Regions from separate parts of the Colwellia sp. KU-HH00111 genome, predicted to be linked through region 3. Evidence: predicted binding sites of a transcription regulator. Region 3 holds the regulator's gene; each other region holds the start of a gene.
What was found. Region 3 encodes MetJ, which represses methionine synthesis genes. Its sites were predicted from a motif close to TAGACGTCTAGACGTCTA; they were not measured.
Positions count from the first base shown of each region.

Region 1: a site for MetJ is predicted at 3,201-3,218, ahead of serA (phosphoglycerate dehydrogenase). Genes of this name have one in related genera too.
Region 2: a site for MetJ is predicted at 3,009-3,026, ahead of metK (methionine adenosyltransferase). Genes of this name have one in related genera too.

Region 1 is NZ_BAABWO010000001.1:665,882-671,625, reverse strand. It holds gene ABXG98_RS02960 (peptide MFS transporter) at 1-882, shown strand, start outside; gene ABXG98_RS02955 (5-formyltetrahydrofolate cyclo-ligase) at 1,574-2,296, shown strand; gene rpiA (ribose-5-phosphate isomerase RpiA) at 2,443-3,099, shown strand; gene serA (phosphoglycerate dehydrogenase) at 3,284-4,519, shown strand; gene maiA (maleylacetoacetate isomerase) at 4,631-5,272, opposite strand; gene ABXG98_RS02935 (fumarylacetoacetate hydrolase family protein) at 5,291-5,744, opposite strand, start outside.
Region 2 is NZ_BAABWO010000004.1:339,018-344,761, reverse strand. It holds gene ABXG98_RS10215 (methyl-accepting chemotaxis protein) at 1-1,587, opposite strand, end outside; gene ABXG98_RS10210 (GGDEF domain-containing protein) at 1,868-2,926, shown strand; gene metK (methionine adenosyltransferase) at 3,176-4,363, shown strand; gene rsmE (16S rRNA (uracil(1498)-N(3))-methyltransferase) at 4,556-5,302, shown strand; gene gshB (glutathione synthase) at 5,447-5,744, shown strand, end outside.
Region 3 is NZ_BAABWO010000005.1:283,860-289,603, forward strand. It holds gene metL (bifunctional aspartate kinase/homoserine dehydrogenase II) at 1-1,256, opposite strand, end outside; gene metB (cystathionine gamma-synthase) at 1,295-2,464, opposite strand; gene metJ (met regulon transcriptional regulator MetJ) at 2,713-3,042, shown strand; gene hemE (uroporphyrinogen decarboxylase) at 3,121-4,188, opposite strand; gene ABXG98_RS11540 (hypothetical protein) at 4,799-5,188, opposite strand; gene ABXG98_RS11545 (acyl-CoA thioesterase) at 5,424-5,744, shown strand, end outside.

The sequences.
Region 1 (5,744 bases), on a different contig from region 3:
ATTTTAGCCGGTTGTGGTATGTTGTTCGGATTAATGCTGCAGTTGACACTAGCAAATAAATATCTTGGTGATATCGGTGTTGTACCTTCTGCCAAACGTAATGCTACAGCTGAAAAACCACAAGCTCCTATTACCTCGCAAGACATAGATCGTATGAAAGTTATTTTGATTATGAGCATGTTCTCGGTAATTTTCTGGGCTGGCTTCGAGCAAGCAGGTGGCTTATTCACAATCTATGCCGCTGATTTTACCGACCGTACCTTGTTTGGTTTTGAAATAGCAGCCTCTTCTTTTCAATCGTTGAATGCAATGTTCATTATTATGCTAGCACCCGTTGTTGCTTCTGTTTGGGTTAAAATGGGCTCAAATGAACCTACATCTCCGAAAAAGTTTGCTTTAGCCATGGTGTTTTTAGCGTTAGGTTTCTTTGTAATGTTATGGGCAACTATGGTGCAAGGCGGCGATGTTACAGTTAAAGTAAGTATGCTTTTCTTGGTGTTTGCTTATTTATTCCATACTTTAGGTGAATTATGTTTATCACCTATTGGGTTATCAATGGTTACTAAATTAGCGCCGCTGAAATTTACGTCTGTGCTGATGGGTATCTGGTTCCTGTTTACCGCATTGTCTAATAAGCTAGCTGGCTTTATTGGTTCATTTGTTGGTGAAGGTCAAGAAATGGTAGATAATGCAGCCAATATCTTTATGGGCGTTGGCTCAGCAGCATTAATCACCGGGATAATTATCTTCCTATCTGCCGGTAAATTGGTAGAGTGGATGCATGGCGCAGAAGGTGATCATATTGCTGATATGGAAGAAAAGCTTGAAGAAGAAATCGCCGTTACTGGTACCCATGAAGGGGTTTCTGAAACGCATAGTTAATTAATTATTGCGTTTTCATAAGGTTAATAAACAAAAAAGCTGGTAGGTAACACTTCCAGCTTTTTTGTTTTAGCTTAGGCAGATAATGTTTCCTGTTGACAAAGGCTAGTATTAGGGGCAATGAATTAACCCCGATAAAGCGCACAACATGTAGGGCGGACTTTAGTCCGACAAAAAAGCGGGCAATGAATTAACCCCGATAAAGCGCACAACATGTAGGGCGGAATTTAGTCCGACAGTAAAGCGGGCAATGAATTACCCCCTACTAAGCGCACGCCATGTAGGGCGGACTTTAGTCCGACAAAAAAGCGGGCAATGAATTAACCCCGACAAAGCGCACATCATGTAGGGCGGAATTTGTTCCGACAGTAAAGCGGGCAATGAATTAACCCCGATAAAGCTCACACCATGTAGGGCGGAATTCAGGAGAATATGCGTCCTGCATTCTCTAATAAGCTACATCCGTGTAGCGTATTCCGACAAAAAAAGCGGGCAATGAATTACCCCCTACAAAGGGCACACCATGTAGGGCGGAATTTATTCCGACTAAAAGCGGGCAATGAATTACCCTCTACAAAGAACAAACCCATGTAGGGCGGAATTTATTCCGACAGTAAAGCGGGCAATGAATTACCCCCTACAAAGAACAAACCCATGTAGGGCGGAATTTATTCCGACAGTAAAGCGGGCAATGAATTACCCCCTACAAAGGGCACACCATGTAGGGCGGAATTTATTCCGACTAAAAGCGGGCAATGAATTACCCTCTACAATTGAAAAAGTGTTATTTTTGCGCTTGGCAAAATACATTGGCAGATTAAATGATAGGTTAAATAATATGATTTCCAGAGCTGAGTTAAGAAAGATCACTAGAATTAAGCGTCAAGCATTAACTCACCAAGCACAACACAGTGCCAGTTTAGGGCTACTTGAAAAATTATCCACGCATGAAAAAGTCATTGCCGCTAAAAAAGTTGCCATTTATTTGGCAAACGATGGTGAACTTGATGCCATGCCGTTCATTAAGTGGTGCTGGCAACAACAAAAGCAAGTTTATGTGCCGGTTCTACACCCTTTTTGTGCTGGCCACCTATTATTTCTTTTATTTGAACGTCACACCGTCATGGTTAAAAATCACTACGGGATTAATGAGCCAGTATTATCGGTAAATAAGGTTTGCCCGTTAAACCAACTGGATGTGCTTTGCACACCTTTAGTGGCATTCGATCAATCAGGTGCAAGACTCGGCATGGGAGGCGGCTTTTATGATCGCACCTTAAGTCATTGGCAGCAGTTAAACCTATACCCAATAGGACTTGCTCATGATTGCCAACAAGTAGACAACATACCCACAGAGTGTTGGGATATCCCGTTACCTGAAATTATCACACCAACCAGGCGCTACCAATTTTAAGGTAGAAAACAGCGCTACCTTTTAACAACATAAACAACTTGGCATCATGGCTTTTTTTAATGCGACTGCTATAATCTGCACCATTAAAATATATCAAGTTTCAACTGTTTCAAACAAACCAAAATACTTCCTTATAAGGCACCTCTATGACTCAAGACGAGATGAAAAAAGCAGCGGCAATTAAAGCACTAGATTTTATTGAAAATGACACTATAGTCGGGGTTGGCACAGGCTCTACTGTCAATTATTTTATTGACGCATTAGCCACAATTAAACATAACATCACAGGCGCTGTTTCAAGTTCAGAAGAATCAACTAAACGTCTAAAATCTCACGGCATAGAAGTGTTCGACTTAAACAGTATCGATGTGTTAGATGTTTACGTTGACGGAGCAGATGAAATAACCAAACACATGAGTATGATTAAAGGTGGCGGCGCGGCACTCACTCGTGAAAAAATTGTTGCCGCAGTAGCAAAAAAGTTTATTTGCATTGCTGATGACTCTAAGCAGGTTGACGTTTTAGGGCGTTTTCCATTACCCGTCGAGGTCATTCCGATGGCTAGAAGTTATGTTGCCAGAGAACTGGTTAAATTAGGGGGCGATCCTGAATACCGTTTAGGGGTTGTTACTGATAATGGCAACGTGATACTTGATGTTCATAACTTATCGATTATTGATCCTAAAAAGCTTGAGAACGATATCAACGCAATTGTTGGCGTGGTTACCAACGGGTTATTTGCGAACAGAGGCGCAGATATACTAGTATTAGCAAGCAAATCAGGGGTTGAAGTTATCAGCTAGTGTTACTTATAAATCTCTTTATGCTTTTTTCAGCAGCTTAAGCTAAATAAATTCTTTAGAGTTTATGCACTATATGCTATCTTAATTAAATTATAGATATCTAGCCATCTAAACGTTTTTTATTTAGCTGACTTTTATTTAGCTGACAATGTAAACATCAACTTTAATAAGCGAAGCCATACCTATGACTGACACCAAAAATTCATTAGCAAAAAGCAAGATCAAAATTCTATTACTTGAGGGTGTACACCAAAGTGCACTTGAAGAGCTAAGAAATAAAGGCTATTCCAACATTGAATACCTTAAAACATCACTGTCGAATGAAGAGTTAATCGCCAAAATTGCTGATGTACACTTTATTGGTATTCGCTCTCGAACTCAATTAACTGATGAAGTACTTAGTCAGGCTAAGAAGTTAGTTGCTATTGGTTGTTTTTGTATTGGCACCAACCAAGTAGATATTAAAGCGGCACAGAAATACGGTATTCCAGTATTTAATGCACCTTTCTCAAATACTCGTTCGGTTGCCGAGTTAGTGTTAGGTGAAACCTTATTACTACTACGTGGTATTCCAGAAAAAAGCGCTAAAGCTCATCGTGGTGAGTGGCTTAAATCGGCGGTAGGTTCATTTGAAGCACGAGGAAAAACCTTAGGTATTATTGGTTACGGACATATTGGTACCCAACTCGGTATTTTAGCTGAAACACTGGGTATGCGTGTTCGTTTTTATGATATTGAAACAAAGTTGCCTTTAGGTAACGCTAGCCAAGCACCGTCATTAAGTGCCTTATTAGGAGAAGCTGACGTCGTTAGCTTGCACGTACCTGAAACACCACAAACACAAGACATGTTTGGCGCTGCTGAATTCGCTGCAATGAAAACAGGCGCAATTCTGATTAATGCTTCACGCGGTACTGTGGTTGACATTGACGCGCTTGCCGAAGCTCTTTCTGAGAAAAAAGTGGCGGGTGCTGCTATTGACGTGTTCCCGGTAGAGCCTAAAGGCAACAATGAAGAATTTGTATCGCCATTACGTGGTTTTGATAATGTTATTTTAACGCCTCATATTGGTGGTAGTACCAAAGAAGCACAAGAGAACATAGGGTTAGAAGTTGCGAGTAAGTTAGCAAAATATTCTGATAATGGTTCAAGCTTGTCTGCGGTTAACTTCCCAGAGGTATCATTACCTGAGCATGTCAACACGAGTCGTTTATTGCATATTCACCATAACCAACCTGGTGTGTTAACCAAAATTAACCAAGCCTTTGCCGAGCACAGTATCAATATTGCAGCGCAATACTTACAAACTGACAGTGAAATTGGTTATGTGGTGATTGACATTGAATCAACCAATAGTGCCAAAGCGCTATCTGCGCTTAAAGGCATTGAGGGTACAATTAGAGCAAGAGTATTGCACTAGTCATATCACTATTTTAAAGCCTATCTCAGTGCTTTTTCAGGCTGGAATAGAAACTTTTATATAAAAAAGAGATCATTTCGATCTCTTTTTTGTATAAACCATATACCAAAACTATAACTGTGCATCTTTTTGATTTTCAGGAAGTGCAAGTTGGAATGCTTCGAGCTTATTACAGTTGTCTACCACGCGATTAATGTATGGATAAGCGCTCATATCAACATTAAATCGATGGGCATTATAGACTTGAGCCACTAAACAAATATCAGCAACCGTTATTTGATCTTCAAAACAATAACAACCGGCAGTTTTCACAAGCTGCTTTTCTACTGCGTTAAAGCCAATGGTCATCCAATGATCAACCCATACAGACTTTGCTTTATTTTCAAGTCCAAGCGCATTAGCTAAATATTGCTGCACCCGTAAATTATTTAGCGGGTGAATCTCGCAGGCAATATCTAATGCAAGGGCTTGAACCTTTGCTTTAGTTTGAATGCTATCAGGATATAAAGATAAACCTGTGCCTATTGCTTCAATATAATCAATAATTGCCAAAGACTGATGAATTGAAAAATCACCATCAACCAAAGTAGGAACAAGCCTATTGGGGTTAATGGCAACATAACTATCCTTGTGCTGCTCACCACCATTTTTGACTAAATGAACTGAAATAGATTCAAAATCAATCCCTTTTAAATGCAAGGCAATGCGTACCCGATAAGCCGCAGTTGAGCGCCAGTAGCCGTATAGTTTCATGTTTTTTGCCTTAATTTATTAAGATTTATATTCAACTACCCTCTGGTCGATCGCACCAAAGATGCTATCTCCGTTGCTATCGAACATTTCAATACGCACCTGGTCACCAAATTTCATAAACTCAGTACTCGGCTTGCCATCGGCAATTGTTTCAAGCATGCGCTTTTCTGCTAAACAGCTTGAGCCTGCAGAACGATCATAATTTGATATGGTGCCAGAGCCAACAATACAGCCAGCCGATAACGGACGAGTTTTTGCAGCATGGGCAACAATAGTTGGAAAATCGAAAGTCATATCAACGCCACAGCTTGGCTGACCAAATAGTTCATCATTTAAGTGTGTTGTTAAAGGTAAATGTAATTTGGCGCCATCCCAAGCAACACCCAATTCATCAGGAGTAATAGCTACAGGAGAAAATGCACTCGATGGTTTAGAACTAAAAAAGCCAAAACCTTTGGCTAATTCCCCTGGT
Region 2 (5,744 bases), on a different contig from region 3:
CATGATATTACTTGCACTTTGACTTAACTTTTGAATGGCAACTACTGTATCTGTAATCTTAGTCGTTGCTAATACTGTTTTAGAGGCTAAGGTTCTTACTTCATCAGCAACAACAGCAAACCCTCTCCCCGCTTCGCCCGCTCTTGCTGCTTCAATCGCAGCATTAAGTGCCAACAAATTTGTTTGCGCCGCAACTTCATCTATAACATCAACAACATTGCCAATGTCCTTAGCACTATCCCCAAGCGCTTGAACAATGTCAGTGGCTTCATTCACGACTTTCAAAACTTGGTTAATGGCTTCTTCAGTTTGGTGCATTAGCTGTGCGCCCTGATTACCGGCCTGTGATGTTTCTGAAGCAGCACGATGTAATTCGTTTGTCGTGCGTGCCACTTCATTCGCTGTAACACTCATTTGCTCTGATGCTGATGCTAATTGTGTGGTTTGCTCGGTAATTTCTTCATTATTTTTTGCTAGCAATACTGTAGAATTCGACAAATCAGTGGCAATATTTGTCATTTCCTGACTAGCATTATCCGTTTGTTTAACTAGGTGTTGTAAGTTTTTTGCCATGTTATTCACCGACTCGATTAACTGCGCAAACTCATCATGTTTATTTGAAAAACGCGTGATGACGTAGGAAAAATCTCCTGATGAAATTCTCCCAAGTACCTTAATTGTTTCTATTAGCCCTCTATTGATGCTTCGGCCTGTCCATATTAATAGTATGATTATCACTGAAGCAGTGACAACGGCGGAAATAAGTTGGATCAAACGTGCATTAAATGTAGCCATATTTGAGGTGGCGATCGATTCTGGCAAAATTTGCTCTACTATAAATTCACTCGCTACTTGTGCCTCATGTTCGAGCGCAGGCAACAGTTTCATCAACATGATTTCTTGTTTTTGCATCAAGAGATGCTGTTCAAAAGCATGATTAAAGTTTGCTTTATAATTATCTATCGCTGGTAACATTTCAGAAAAATCTAACTCCGTTACTAACGCGTTAAGTACTTCAATTGCAGCTTTGAATCCTGCCTGATCAGTAAGTGAGTTATTCGTAAAGTGCTCTTTTTCAATGTACATTACCCGTCGCATTTGTTGTTCCATTTGGGCAAAACCAGACACTTGCGCTACCGCTAATTGCGCACTTTTATTTAATTGTGCTAATAAACCCGAATTTTCATCAACACCAAGCTTGCGCTTTATATTAATCCAGACAATCATTTCTTCATTATATTGGTTGAGCAAATAGGCTAGCTGGTTAACATATTGCTTCAATTGTTCTGAGTCTGATGAATTTTCAATACGTTTTAAGGCTTGTTGTTGAGTTTCAGCGAATTCTTGCAAAGCTTGTTCAAATGAATCGATTTGCTGGTAAGCCAGTTTTGTTCGCCTTAAAGAAAGTGAAAAAGCCCCTATTTGTGAGTCGCCAATTATGCGCGCAACACTTTGTGTTTTGGCAACTTTGGCCGAAGTTTCATTTAATTGATTTAACGCGCTAAATGCTATAACACCCTGAAATACGAATCCAATTGTTGCAACAATAACGACTAAAATGAATTTTTGCTTTATTGATAGTGACACAGATACTCTCCGGTTTATTAATTATTATTGGAGAAAGAAGATGGCACTTAGTTAGGTTACCTAACACTCTATACTTGTAATAGAAACTAACTTGGCTCATCGCTAGCTTCACTCTACCCACTAAAAACTAGGTTATAAATACGTAATTGCACTTATATATGCTAAGGGTTTACACTTAGAGGCTATACTTAAAGTATTACCCAAACAACTCAACTTTATATTAGTTTGATTGTTCCGATTGTTTTGTACTAAGTAACATCTCAGCAACAAGGTTATAATTTTGAAAAAACAATTTGCACTCAAAAACCAAGATGATACAGAGTTTGTTCAACCTAACGTAATCCACCTTTTTTCATTGGTGGGTATGTTTATTACGTTGGTAATGGGAATTATTGAGTTGTTCAATGAACATACAATGTTAGCTTCTATTCTATTCGTGGCGAGTTTTGTCTATTTTCTTGGTTATTTTGCTTTTACTCGGTTAAATAATTCTGCTTTAAGCGCTGCAATTATTCTGTATTCTCTATACCTGTTAATGTTTTATCTTGTTTATTCAGGAGGCGTTGAAAATACTGGCCCCTTATGGATTTTTATGGTTGCACCTGTGTCTGTGTTTATACATGGATTGAAGCGTGGTCTGATTGATATCGCAGGGTTTCTTATTATTATCTCCCTAATCATGTTTTTTCCAATAGAGATAATGGATCATGCGGTGTATAGCATAGAATTTAAATTACGATTAATATATTCTTTTTTAACTGTCACTTTCTTATCGGCCTTATATGAGTACTCCCGTGAGAAGTCGTATTTACACACTGTCGAGTTAAGTAAAAAATACCGACAACTTGCCAACCTTGACCCGTTAACCCAACTATCAAACCGCCGTGACGCTCTGAATATTTTAAAGCGAGAACAAGTAAGAATGAAACGAAACAAAGAGCCCTTATCGGTAATTTTATGTGACATAGATTTTTTCAAAAAGATCAATGATCATTACGGGCATAATGCTGGTGATACAGTGTTAGTTGAGCTCGCTAAGCTATTTAAACACAGCATTAGAGAGCAAGATTGCGTCGCCCGATGGGGCGGTGAAGAGTTTTTATTTATTTTACCTCAAACAACAGCTGAAAATGCCAATATTATAGCTGAAAAAATTCAAGAAAACATTCATGAGTTTGCTGTACCTATTGAAGGAGAAGAAGTCAGCATCACCGTCAGTATGGGCATAGAGCAACTGGATAGGAGTAAAAATATTGATAATGTAATCAATAGTGCGGATAAATACTTATACCAAGCAAAAGATGCGGGTAGAAATCAGATTTTCCCTAAACATAAGTAGTGGAGTCGTAAGATTCGATTTTTACCTGCCACCACGTTTGATTTTACTATTATGACTCTGGGTTGTAGATACTCAAGCCATTTAGACGTCTAGGCGTAAAAATGCTAGAAAAGTATTACATATCAGAGTAGAATCTGCTTATTGCTATTGTACTAATGTCAATTTTTGATATTTTACCGCTGATTTTTTAAATAAATCATTGTTATAAAAGCAGATATTTAACGTTAAAATTCAAATTGCTGAGGATTTATGTCTAAACATTTTTTTACTTCTGAGTCTGTTTCTGAAGGTCACCCAGATAAAATTGCCGATCAAATTTCTGATGCGGTTTTAGATGCGATTATTGCAAAAGACAAATTTGCCCGTGTGGCATGTGAAACCATGGTCAAAACGGGTGTAGCCATTATTTCTGGTGAAGTAAGTACTGACGCTTGGGTTGATTTAGAAACCATTACACGTAATGTTATTAGTGATATTGGATACACTTCTTCTGATGTCGGTTTTGATGGTGAAACTTGTGGCATTATGAATTTAATTGGCCAGCAATCACCCGAAATTGCTCAAGGTGTTGACCGTTCTAAACCAGAAGATCAAGGGGCTGGCGATCAAGGATTAATGTTTGGTTATGCGACTAATGAAACCGAAACCTTAATGCCTGCACCACTATATTACGCCCACCGCTTAGTTGAGCGCCAAGCTGAAGCACGAAAATCAGGTGTACTTCCGTGGTTACGACCTGACGCCAAATCACAAGTTACCTTTGTTTATGAAAATGATAAACCCGTAGCCATAGATACAGTGGTACTTTCAACTCAACATAACCCTGATATAAAGCAAGATGATCTTGTTAATGCGGTAATGGAAAACATTATTAAGCATGTGTTACCAGAAGCGCTTTTAACAAAAGAAACTAAATACTTTATAAATCCTACCGGTCGTTTTGTCATTGGTGGTCCTGTAGGTGATTGTGGATTAACCGGCAGAAAAATCATTGTTGATACCTATGGTGGTATGGCTAGGCATGGCGGTGGCGCATTCTCGGGCAAAGATCCATCGAAAGTTGATCGTAGTGCTGCTTATGCCGGTCGTTATGTTGCTAAAAACATTGTCGCTGCTGGTATTGCTGATCGTTGTGAAATTCAAGTTTCATACGCAATAGGTGTAGCTGAACCAACTTCAATCTCTATTGATACGTTTGGCACGGGTAAGGTAAGCGAAGCTCGATTAGTCGAGCTGGTGCGTGAGCATTTTGATTTACGCCCATTTGGCATAACCAAAATGTTAGATTTACTCCACCCGATGTACCAACAAACGGCAGCTTATGGTCACTTTGGTCGTGACCCTTTTGAAATGACGGTAGGTGACGATACTTTCACCGCATTTAGTTGGGAAAAAACAGACAAAGCTGACGAATTACGTAAAGCTGCTGGCATCTAAACCCTACGCTTTAATAGCACCTTATAGGTGCAAACGTTAAGACAATTCGTATATAACCAGCACTTATCTATTAGGTTGCTGGTTTTTTTATCCTAATCACAACCAATTAGTTTTCTGCTAACATTGTTTTTTGCCACTTCTACCCTTATCTTCTAAGTATTGACAACAAACACTTAGCTTATAAATAAAAACATGTCTAAAACACGGATTTACCAAAATAGTGACTTGATTATAAATGAAACCATGAAATTATCTGATGATGCTTTTGGTCATATCATTAGGGTGTTACGTTTAGTTGAAGGCGATATTGTTACTCTGTTCAATGGTAATAGCCCTTACCAATACACTGCTAGGTTAGTTGATGTTAAAAAGAAACAAGCCAGTGTTGAGATAATAAATAAAACACAGGTAGCAAATGAATCACCGCTAAATATTCATTTGGGGCAAGGAATTTCACGCGGAGATCGCATGGACTATACCTTGCAAAAATCAGTTGAACTTGGGGTAAACAAAATTACCCCCTTATTTACCGAACGTTGCGGTGTAAAATTGTCTGGAGATCGTTTGGTCAAAAAACGTGAACAATGGCAAAAAATTGTCATTAGTGCTTGTGAACAAAGTGGCCGTTGTATCGTACCTGAAGTAACAGAGCCTCTGCTGCTTCAAGACTGGTTAGCACAAGAGACTGAGGCATTAAAAGTAAACTTACACCCAAAAGCTATGCATTCTATTATGACATTCCCAATGGCTGCAGAAATCGCTCAACAGCGGGTTAGATTGCTCATCGGCCCTGAAGGCGGGTTAAGTCAGACAGAAATAGCGCAAGCCAATCAGGCTAATTTTCAAGAGGTATTATTGGGTCCAAGAGTGCTTAGAACTGAAACTGCCGCACTGACGGCAATCACGGCATTACAGTGTCGCTTTGGCGACTTAGCATAACGTTATTGCAATGTTATTAAATCTGCTTTTAAACAAAGCCCTGTGGTAAGAATCATCTCGGTGTTTTTTTAGTATTTGAAACAGCCTTAATTCAACTACCGAGCCAGATAATATGAAGATAAAAATTTAACGATAGGAACAAAAATGACTGCAGCACCATCTAAAAAAATCAAACTCGGCATTGTGATGGATCCAATATCGCAGGTTAAAGTAACTAAAGATTCCTCTATGGCAATGATGTTTGAAGCCCAAAAGCGAGGCTATGAAATCTATTACATGGAAATGAAAGATTTGTATCTTGATCGAGGTCAAGCACGTGCTAGTACCCAAAAGTTATCGGTATTTGATGATACTAAACATTGGTATGAACTATCAGATCAACAAGATATTGCGTTGCATGAACTCGATGCCATTTTAATGCGAAAAGATCCTCCGTTTGATA
Region 3 (5,744 bases):
TCGCCTCGTTGTGCCACTTTATGACCAACCGTGGCAATTATAGCAACGGTGGTAAACACTAGGTCAATACCCTTAGGGTCAAGCCATTGCTGCAAATCAGCTTGTAGGTTTTGATTAATAACAACAAAACCTTGCTTACTATCAATACACACGGGTGCAAACTCTATGGCTATCTCTTGCAATAGAACGGCCGCCGCTTCGCCTATGAAACTCCTTGACTGAACCAATATAAGGTCATTCAAATAGGTAACGGATAATTCTTGTTTGGCTATTTGGCCAAACTTTCCAATTTCAGTACCTGATACTTGCGCATCAAAACTACTGGCTACATGTAAGTGACAATGGTGAGACAAGCGTTCGTTAATCAAAGGGGTCAATGTTTTTGCATGCAGTACTGGGTTCCCCAAACGTCCAAGCTCTTTAGCAACACCGTTAGGTAAACGATGAAGTTTTCTTGCATTTGGCACAACACGCGGATCAGCACTATAAATGCCGTCAACGTCTGTCCATAAGGTTACATTTAAGGCTCCAACTAATGATGCGATAATAGTTGCCGAATAGTCACTACCATTGCGACCTAATGTACAGGTTTTTTCTCGGGTATCTTTACAAATATAGCCGGTAATTACAGCTAACTTCCCATATTGCAGGTGGTTTTTAAGCTGGGCCCGACTTAAAGCATGATCTACCTCACAGGCTTGTTCGTTATCAATAACTAAAAAATCACGCGCATCAATTGAATTACTCGGACATATTTTTTCATTCAACGCAGCTGACAATAACCGTGCAGACCACAGCTCACCAAACGCTAAAATATCATTTCTATGTCTCACTAAATCCGAACTTAGCCACTGTTTAAGCTGCTCAATATCTGTGGCTAATAATTGTTTTAGCTGTTTGGCATTTTGCTCGGTGAGTAAGGTGCTTATAAGGGTTTGCTGTTGCTCTACTAATTCTGACAGCCATGGTGTTAGCGCATCAGCTAAATCAACCGTTTCAGTATTTTGGGCTAGGGCAAGTAGTGCAAACAAACAATCGGTTGTTTTACCATTAGCAGACACAACAATAATGTCGTTTAACTGACAATTTTGACGAATAATATCAAGCACACGCGCTATACATTGTGCATTGGCTAATGAGCTACCGCCAAACTTATGTACGTTATTAGCATGCTTGGCTAATTTGTTTTCAGGCATAGTATTACTCACCCGTGGGTGTGTATACTCTCTATTAAGGGCTGTATTTAATTCTGTCATTTGATACTCAATTGCATTTTTACTTAATCTCCTAGCCGCTAACTTTTTTGGCTCTGCGCTAAGCCATGCGTTAAGTCAGCTATAATATCCTCAACATCTTCAATGCCCACTGAAATTCTGACCAGTGCATTACTAATTCCCGCGTTGACGCGTGCTGATTCCTCCATGCCTCCGTGAGTCATGGTGGGCGGATGACTAATCAAGCTTTCTACCCCACCTAATGATTGGGCTAAGGTAAACAAGGAAATATTAGCAAATAATTTTTTCACTGCTTCAACGCCACCCTTAACTTCAAAACTTAACATTGCGCCAAATCCAGCTTGTTGTTTTTTAGCTATCTCATGGCCAATATGATCGCTAAAGCCTGGATAGTAAACTGCATCAATTGCAGGATGACCTTTTAGAAAGGCAGCAACTTGTTCAGTGTTTTCTTGATGTTGCTTTATCCGTACGGGTAATGTTTTTAAACCACGTAATGCCAAAAAACTGTCAAACGCACCGCCAGTAATGCCGATGCAATTTGCCCACCAAGCTAGCTCTTCACCTAATGACTGCGTTTTGGTGACCAAAACACCTCCGACCATATCGCTATGACCGTTGATATATTTTGTGGTGGAATGAATAACAATATCAGCCCCTAACCTTAATGGTTGTTGCAGCAAAGGAGACAAAAAGGTGTTATCTACAGCGACTAAGGCACCTACTTGATGACATGCTTTGCTGACCTCTTCTATATCAACTAAGCGTAACAGTGGATTACTTGGGCTTTCAAGTAACACTAACTTAGGCTTTTGCGCTAATGCTTGCGCCAGTGCTGCTTGGTCGTTTTGATCAACAACAATCAGTTTAAATTGCCCTCGTTTGGCTAAATGGGTAAACAAACGAAAACTACCACCATAACAGTCATGAGGAATCACCACTAAGTCGTCACTTGATAAAAGTTGACAAAGTAAAAGCACCGCTGACATGCCAGTATTTGTTACAATACCAACACTCCCTTGCTCTAAATCAGCAATCGCTTGTCCAAACGTTGCTCGGGTTGGGTTACCCGTGCGAGAGTAATCAAACTCGCGTTTGTCATTAAACCCCTTTAACGAATAAGTGCTAGATAAATGAATAGGTGCAACCACAGCCCCATGATGCAGATCGGAATTAATACCCGCTCTCACCGCTAAAGTAGTGGTATTAGTGATATTAGCATTTGACATGATCTTTCCCCATTGAGCTTCATTACAGTAGTAATAAAGTGGTTAAACTATTTGGATGTTTGGACGTCTATAACTCTAAACGGTTTGCTTATTTAGGTCAAGATATTTTAGACATCTAAACTTCTACTTGACTGAATTGCTGCATCCAGTAAAATCTATCTTATAACAATTTAAAATAGTGCATCACCTTGTACGCATTATTTACCAAAACAATTACTTAAAACAGATATTAAAACAGAGGAATTTGCATGGCTCAGTGGAATGACGAATATATTAATCCCTATGCCGAACACGGTAAAAAAAGCGAGCAAGTAAAAAAAATTACGGTATCAATTCCTTTGCGTGTATTAAAAGTGTTAACCGATGAACGTACTAGACGCCAAGTCAATAACCTACGTCATGCAACTAACAGTGAATTATTGTGCGAAGCGTTTTTACATGCTTTTACTGGCCAACCTTTACCTGACGATGAAGATCTGGCCAAAGATAATGATGAAAAATTACCAGCAAGTGTTCGTCGCATTCTTGAAGAAAAAGGCGTTACAGACTTTAGTGCTTATGAAGTAGATGAGGACTAAAGTTAACCACAACACATAAAAAAAGCCGTTAACATTGGCGTGTTAACGGCTTTTCTGATTTTTGGGTATAGCTTTAATTTACAAGTGGTATGGTTTACTTAAACGATGCACTGATTCAATAAAGTGACCCGCATGTTCAGGATTCACATCAGGGTGAATACCATGTCCTAAGTTAAATACATGGCCAGTACCGCCCTCACCAAATCCAGCTAATATTTTTGCTACTTCTTGTTCTATGCGAGGTAAAGGTGCATACAACATTGAGGGATCCATATTTCCTTGTAACGCTACTTTATCACCAACACGTGCTTTGGCATTTTCAATATCAATGGTCCAGTCAAGGCCTACTGCATCACAACCAGTAGCGGCAATATCTTCTAGCCACATGCCACCATTTTTAGTAAATAAGGTCACCGGCACTTGACGACCATCAGCATGACGCGTTAAGCCATCAACAATTTTTGCCATATATTGCAACGAAAAATCTTTATAATCGCGTGGCGATAATACCCCGCCCCAAGTATCAAATACCATCACCGACTGGGCACCAGCAGCAATTTGTCCATTTAAGTAAGTGATAACAGAGTCGGCTAACTTATCTAATAACAAGTGCAAACTCTGTGGGTCAGAAAACATCATTTTTTTGATTTTAGTAAAGGCTTTAGAGCTGCCCCCTTCAATCATATAGGTGGCTAAGGTCCATGGACTACCAGAAAACCCAATTAACGGTACTGAGCCGTTAAGTTCTTTACGAATGGTACGTACAGCATTCATCACATAACCCAGTTCATCTTCTGGATCAGGAATAGCGATTTTTTCAATATCGGCTTTACAAGTGATCGGGTTGGTAAACTTAGGGCCTTCACCTGTTTCAAAATACAAACCTAAGCCCATGGCGTCAGGAATGGTGAGTATATCGCTAAATAAAATAGCCGCATCTAATTTAAAACGACGTAATGGCTGAATGGTCACTTCGCAAGCAAATTCAGCATTACGACACAGCGACATAAAGTCTCCTGCGGTTGCTCTTAGTTCACGGTACTCAGGCAAATAACGTCCTGCTTGTCTCATCATCCAAACGGGCGTGTAATCTACTGGTTGCTTTAACAGCGCACGTAAATAATTATCATTTTTTAATTCTGTCACCAATAAACCCTCTAAATATAGCTATTAACTGTTTGCCCGCATTGAAATTAACCATTAATTGCGACAACGAACAAATTATGGCGGACATTCTAGCATTTGCTGTATTTTGAATCTATGCGCCAAATCAATTCCTTTTGCTCTAACTCATCTAGAGCAAGGTAAAAGATCATAGCTCGGATAGATGCCCAAGTGGTAATTGTTACCACAATCTAAAAAAATATTTCAACTTTGTTACATTTCATCTGAAAAGATGATTTTACTAACAATCAGTAACTTAGCTAACAGCCCTGCGCGTATTAGGCTTTATACGAAAGAAATCGTCGAGTTTATGCTCTATTAAAGTTGTTGCAGCAGCGAAAATGCTTTGTTATAAAATACCAGCACAAGCAAAGAAGCACCGATTAATAATAAAAATACTTCTAAATTCCAATAATAAGAATCTTGATTAACAAGACCATAAAGCGAGCATTTCAAGCCTTTCTCTTTGAGAAAGGCTTTTTTATTGCTATTGATTTATTATTCATTAATGGCAAGTAGTTATTTGTGCTTGATTCTAGGATTAACGAGTTTAAAAGATGAGAAGAACTTAATAAAAATAAGGTTTTGGGGATTATTTTTTGTAAACACCAACACTGGCTAACCACTCATATGCTTGCGCTATATCTTCACAGAACTGTGTTTCAACATTGGTAAGCACTTCATGGCTTGATTCCATTAAACTTCTTTGGATAGATAAACTGCAAATCACCACTTCAAATTTTTGGTTGTTTTGATTACCCCATTCATTTAATTCATCTATTTTTTCCCACATATCTGGGGTAGATAATTCCCAGCAAGACATGTCAACCAAACATCCCCAAGGTTTGTCACTAATTTGTTGTGCATGCTCTTTATACTCTTTACACAGTCTAGTCACAGTTTCTGTATTCCAAGCATCAAAACATTTAACAACCAAAGTTTGATGAATAACTTCTAGGGTAAAAGAGCCGTGTTCGTTCATATTATTTCTTCCACCAAATAAAAAAGCCCGACGGGGTAAACACCAATAAACTAAAACCAGACCACTTGCTGACTTCAATGCTAATTGTAGCCCTGTTTGAAGTCTATCGCCTCAAGTAGAACCAAGGAATAGCATATACCACTGCAAGGTGAGTATATACAATAAAGTAAAAGTATTTGCTAATCATGTATTAACCAGATAAATTTCATTTAACAATAAACCTAGAGAATAAATGATGAATAACCCACAGCGGGATGTAACCCTGAGATTTTTAGCTGAACCACAAGACGTTAATTTTGGCGGTAAAGTTCATGGTGGTGCAGTAATGAAATGGATTGATTTAGCCGCTTATGCGTGCGCTGCAGGCTGGAGCGGGCGTTATTGTGTAACCGCTTATGCTGGAGGTATACGTTTTGTTGCACCCATTCATGTTGGCAGCTTAGTTGAAGTAGAAGCAAAGGTGATCTACACAGGAAAATCATCAATGCATATCGCTTTAGAGGTCAATGCCTGTGACCCTAAATCATTGAATCGCAGATTAACAACGCACTGTATT